DNA from 2 places in the Paenibacillus sp. FSL R5-0749 genome. Region 1 is predicted to be linked to the other one. Evidence: riboswitches for the same ligand, from Rfam matches in the RefSeq annotation. Region 1 holds a riboswitch; the other holds the start of a gene.

Region 1 (3,157 bases):
TTACCGGCGGTGCGGCGTATAAGGCCTATGATAAAGTATTCCAGATCAATGCAGCCGGAACGATTAACATCAAAAATTTCCGTGCAGATGATATCGGCAAGCTGGTACGTCAAAATGGTGGAACAACCTTCGCAGTTAACATGACGCTGGATAACTCCAATATTTCCAATGTGAAAGATGCTATTATGCGTACAGATAGCAGTGTATCTCAAGGGAAAATTACGAATACCCGCTATTCCAAAGTGCCAACCCTGTTCAAGGGATTTGCTTCAGGTAAAACCAGTCAATCCGGCAATGTCCAATATTAAACGAGAGACTCAATCGCTGGAGTTGTTAAAAATATAAGCTCCACTTAATTTGGAAGTAAGCCGGAATATAACGCCAAAAAAAGAGCGTCCCAAGGTCATTGTCACACTGACTTTGAGGAACGCTCTTTGTAATGCAGATGTCACCATAGTATAGTTCTGCTGAGTAATGTTTCATTGTGGAGGCACATATTATTTCTCTCCTGGAACCTCAACGATGACTTTGCCATGCTCGGGGGCAACGGAACCGGTATCCGTGGAGCCCAATTTGTTTATGACCTCATATGAGGTTTCCTCAAGCATGCGAGAGTACTTGAATGATACGAGTGTTTGACCTGCTACGGAAGGACGAGTTCCTGCTTCAGCCACGGCTTTGGTTTTAATAAAGAACAGGTCACCGATAGTTCCTGCATTATTGCTGATGTTTGCCTGCCATTGCAGCAGTGCACTTCCATTTTTAAGAACATAATAACTGACCAGATCGTTATCCTCCACAACGAAGAAACGATCTTTTTTGCCTTGTTCAAAAATGTATTTAATGGAGGAATCCACCGGACCCAGAGGGTTGCGAATATCCAGACGTGTTTGTCCGAGTTCAGAGAAGCGTGGCAGATGAAGTGCGGCTTCGCGCGCCACAGTCAGATCAGAACTGTTATATTCTTTTACAATCGTAGCATCGGTAGTGTAAATGTAGGCTTCCTTGGCCTTCTGATTCCACTGCACCTTCGTACCAAAAGCCTCACCAATGGCACGGAGCGGAAGCATCGCTTTACCATTCACCAGAATCGGGGCGGAAGACAATGTTGCATTTTGGTCATTTTTCTTCATTGTCTTGCTATTAGGTTTAAGGACATAATTATCGCTGCCTGTGCTAATGCTGATCTCTTTTGTTTTGTTATTGTAGCCAAACGTATAGTTGCCGAGGAATTGAAGCTCAGTCAATGCCACGTACATGGTCCCCTGCCGGATGACAACTTCATATTGAGCTTGAACATTGTTAATATAAGCTGTCGGTTTAGGTTCAGTTGCCGCGGCTTCCGCCACAGTGGATGAGAGTAAGGCAGGTGCCGTACCTGCGGTAAGTATCGAAGCGGCAAGGATCATTTTCCATGTTTTGAGCTGCCAAGCAGAGTTGTACATTTTCATTACTATCAATCTCCCTTCTAGTATTTCAGACGGACTACATAACCTAAATGTTTCATATTATGGAAAGTGTGCAATAGATATCCCCTGTTCATTTACCCCAAATGAAGCATGGTGATACTTCTGGGGATTGCCACAAATACCCATCTGATGTACATTAGAAGCAATGAAATAAGTGAACCGGGAGCTCAATGAAGTTGGGCTGAGAGAGTGGCCTTGTGCCGCTGACCGTATATCTGATCTGGGTAATGCCAGCGTAGAGAACATGGATTTGCAATATGTAAGGGTGAATTGTGGGAATGAACGTGGATGAACAACAGACCTTTTTGAACTGTGGTGGTGTATCTGCCAGGGCGGAGAGGGATGGTTGATATTCCGTATTTCGACATCCACCCAATACATCATTGTGAGGATTGTATACTGCGTGTTAGGCCTGCCCGGAACCGGGGAGGCTTTTTTTGTTTATTTTTAGAGGTTGTTCAACCAGTCTTTTTGAACACACACTTTTACAACCCCACAGGGGACAGAGGAAGGACGTAGAGAACATGGCAACAACAACAGGCAACAAACGATTGAAATTAACGGATATTCTGGTAACCATCGTAATCGCAGTGGTGTTTGGGGTGATTTACAAGATATGGGGACCTACGTATGACTTGATGAAACCATTCGGCGTTCATGCGGAGCAGATGATCTACGGCATGTGGTTTATGGCGGGCACGTTTGCATTTGTCATCATTCGTAAACCAGGCGTGGCTATCTTGGCCGAGGTTGCGGCTTCAACGGTAAGTGCTTTTCTGGGCAGTGAATGGGGCATGTCCACACTGGTGTATGGTCTGTTGCAAGGATTGGGAGCCGAGATCTTCTTCGCAGCATTCCTGTATCGTAAAACCAATCTGTTTGTCACTTGTCTTGCAGCCATTGGAGCCGCAGCGGCCTCGCTTTTGCTGGATTATCAGTATGGCTATATCGATTCACTCTCGGCCTGGAATTATACGTTATTCATCGGTTTTCGCTTCATCGGAAGCATCCTGATTGCAGGAGTGTTTGCTTATTACCTCGCCAAAGCTTTGGAACTGACTGGTGTAACACGTTCCCTCAGACCGGTATCCAAACAGGATTATGAGGCGTTGGATTAGATGAGCGGAGATGGGAATTCGCAGGCGGTAAGTGTGATGAATCTAAGATGCAAGTTCCCGGGAGAGAAAGCCTTGGTATTTCAAGGCTTGTCTCTTTCTGTGCGTCAAGGGGAGAAAGTGCTGCTGCTTGGACCAAGTGGCTCCGGTAAATCGACGTTATTACAAATCTTGAGCGGTCTGATGCCTCGTTCGGTTGAAATTCCGATGAAATGTGATGATATTCAGGTTCCCGTCAAAGCAGGAGTGGTCTTTCAAGATCCGGATACCCAGTTCTGCATGTCCTTTACGGATGAAGAGATCGCATTTGTTCTGGAAAACCGAAGTATTCCGCGTGAAGAGATGCCTGCTCTGATTAAATATTATCTGAAACAAGTGGGGTTATCCTTGGAACAGAACCGTGTATTGATCCAGTCCATGTCTCAGGGGATGAAGCAACGTCTTGCGATTGCCTCGATGCTTGCCATGGACCCGGAGGTATTGTTTTTGGATGAACCCACGGCACTGTTAGATGATGAGGGGACTTCCCAGGTGTGGGATACCGTCAAACGGATCGCCAGTGATAAAACGATC
Region 2 (3,157 bases), 290 kb from region 1:
AACCGTCCGGGCTGTGGAACGGGCGCTGGATATATTATTATGTTTTACCACACGCAGTGATCTGGGACTCACCGAGATTGCCAGCCAGATCGGCCTGCACAAAAGTACAGTGCACCGCTTGATGGCTACACTGGAGGATCGAGGATTCGTAATCCGCGATGCAGCAACAGAGAAGTATCGACTAGGCATCCGAATCTGGGAGCTGTCGGCTCATATGTCCCGCAGTGATGATCCCGCTATTCTGCTGCTGCCTGCGATGGAGCGACTGAGAGATCGATTGGGGGAGACCGTGAGTCTGTACCTGCGTGATGGAAGTGAACGGATTCGGATTCAGGCGGTGCAAAGTGATCAGGCGATTCGCCGAGTTGCTCCCGTTGGTGTTAGACTTCCGCTGTCTGTTGGCGCATCCAGCAAAGTCTTGATGGCGTTTGCCACGGATGAGGATCGTGAGGAACTGATGAACGGGCCGGAGTGGCCGGTGTTTATTGATCCGGCGGTGTATTTGGCGCAAATGGGAGATATCCGGGATAACGGATATGCGACGAGTTATGAGGAGCGTGAGCCGGGAGCTGCAGCAGTATCTGTACCGATTATGGATCGCCGAGGCAATATTGCAGCTGCTCTCTCGGTCTCAGGGCCTGTCAGCCGACTTTCGCAGGAGACTTTGCACGAATACGCACCTGTGCTAAAGGAAGCTGCTACGCAGATGGGGCTCATGTTATCCTGATATTGATGTAAGGTTTTTCTCCAATTGGGTTGGTGTTCTGGAATATAAAGGTTGTTTTTATGTTCCGGTTGCGCTACTCTGTAATGGACGGCCCATCGGGGTCAGCTTCATTGAATATGAACAGCGGCTTATGTATGCCGCAACTTTTAACGTTACTGGGGGAGTCCGAATTGTCCGGACTGAGACGGAATCGCATGAGATTCCGGACCCTTTGCACCTGATCTGGATCATACCAGCGTAGGGAAGTAATCGGCGATATGACCACAACCACCACATGTGTGACTCTTGCAGGACTCCGTTATGGAGCTGCAACCAGGAGCATTATTGGTGATGGACATTAAAGTCGGTTCCTTCGGGGGCCGGCTTTTTTTATATACAGTGGACGGGCGAGATAATACACATTCCATGGACTGTTTTTTCAATAACCTGCAAAAGTGGGCTTGGAGAGAGCAGTCATTATAGATCCATGATCTGTGGTAACCTCCGTTCTGTTGTTAACTGTACATGAATAATGTCTCCCCCTTGGTCTGGTGTAGGATCGCTCTTTCTTCTCTGCGCTCTGCATGATTTGGGACAGGTGCATAAGCGAGCTGATGACGATGCCAACCAAACCAAGTGAACGAACACGGAGGAGGAGACGAGCAAACATGAGTACAGGAAATCAAACGGGACAACAAGCGATGGAACAGGAACATAACGGTCAGCAGGTGGAAAAGGAAACAGGAGCGGCTGGACGGGTTCAGCCCTTTCCGGGCAGCCGCAAAGTCTACATTCAGGGCTCACGGCCGGACATAGCTGTACCTGAGCGTGAGATAGCCCTTCATGACACGAATACTCCCCAAGGGGTGGAGCATAACGAACCGCTACGTGTCTACGATACGAGCGGCCCCATGACTGATCCCGAATTCCAGATGGATATTCGGAAGGGATTACCCGCGCTCCGAAATCATTGGATTATGGAACGCGGTGATGTTGAAGCATATGAGGGCAGAGCCGTTCAACCCGAGGATAACGGACTAAAGCCCGGAGGGCGGAGAGCCGGGGCAGAGGAATACCCTGGATTTCTGGGACCACCACTGCGTGCTCAGGCTGGGCGCTCTGTCACCCAGATGCACTACGCAAGGCAGGGCGTCATTACACCAGAAATGGAGTATGCCGCTATCCGTGAAGGGGTGGAACCGGAATTTGTGCGGCAGGAGCTGGCGAGTGGACGGGCGATTCTGCCATCCAACATCAATCACCCGGAGAGTGAGCCGATGTTGATCGGTCGTCATTTTCACGTGAAGATCAATGCTAATATAGGTAACTCTGCCGTATCTTCCTCCATCGAGGAAGAGGTCGAGAAGATGACTTGGGCGGTACGATGGGGATCTGATACCGTGATGGATCTGTCTACAGGCAAAAACATTCATACGACACGGGAATGGATCATCCGTAATTCACCTGTACCGATTGGTACGGTGCCGCTGTATCAGGCACTGGAGAAGGTGAATGGCGAAGCGGAAGCGCTGACCTGGGAATTGTACCGAGACACGCTCATTGAGCAGGCAGAGCAGGGCGTGGACTACTTTACGATTCATGCAGGTGTGCTGCTGCGTTATATCCCCATGACCGCCAAGCGGATGACAGGTATTGTATCCCGGGGTGGGTCCATTATGGCAGCATGGTGCCTTGCGCATCATCAGGAGAATTTTTTATACACTCATTTCGAAGAAATCTGCGAGATTATGAAAAGGTATGATGTGGCGTTTTCGCTGGGAGATGGACTTCGTCCAGGCAGTATCTACGATGCGAATGACGAAGCTCAGATGGCGGAACTGGCTACGCTCGGGGAACTGACACAGATCGCATGGAAACATGATGTGCAGGTGATGATCGAGGGCCCGGGGCATGTACCGATGCACAAGATCAAGGAGAATGTGGATCTACAGATGGAGATATGCCAAGAGGCACCTTTCTACACTTTGGGGCCACTGACGACCGATATTGCCCCGGGATACGATCACATTACGTCCGCCATTGGTGCGGCTATGATTGGCTGGTTTGGCACGTCCATGCTCTGTTACGTCACGCCAAAAGAACATCTGGGCTTGCCTAACAAGGATGATGTGCGCGAAGGGGTTATTGCCTACAAGATCGCGGCCCATGCCGCTGATCTGGCGAAAGGCCATCCGCGTGCTCAGCGCCGGGATGATGCATTGTCCAAGGCACGCTTCGAGTTCCGCTGGCGGGATCAGTTTAACCTGTCACTCGACCCGGAACGGGCGCTTTCCTACCATGATGAGACGCTGCCGGCAGAAGGGGCTAAGGAGGCACATTTCTGCTCCATGTGCGGACCGAAGTTCTGCAGCATGCGCATTACGCAGGACATTCGTGCCTTTGCGGCAGATAAAGGATTGTCCGAGAATGAGGCTGTGATAGCTGGCATGC

Evidence for each region. A riboswitch is a leader RNA that binds a small molecule or an ion and turns the genes downstream of it on or off. The one in region 1 is predicted to bind thiamine pyrophosphate.
Region 2: linked by a shared signal. The riboswitch ahead of thiC (phosphomethylpyrimidine synthase ThiC) and the one ahead of MKY85_RS04515 (ECF transporter S component) in region 1 are both predicted to bind thiamine pyrophosphate.

The regions. Positions count from the first base shown of each region.
Region 1 covers NZ_CP152005.1:1,004,152-1,007,308, forward strand. The annotation lists gene MKY85_RS04505 (pectate lyase) at 1-308, shown strand, start outside; gene MKY85_RS04510 (copper amine oxidase N-terminal domain-containing protein) at 498-1,451, opposite strand; TPP riboswitch at 1,618-1,728, shown strand; gene MKY85_RS04515 (ECF transporter S component) at 1,994-2,587, shown strand; gene MKY85_RS04520 (ABC transporter ATP-binding protein) at 2,624-3,157, shown strand, end outside.
Region 2 covers NZ_CP152005.1:717,718-720,874, forward strand. The annotation lists gene MKY85_RS03355 (IclR family transcriptional regulator) at 1-727, shown strand, start outside; TPP riboswitch at 875-988, shown strand; gene thiC (phosphomethylpyrimidine synthase ThiC) at 1,408-3,157, shown strand, end outside.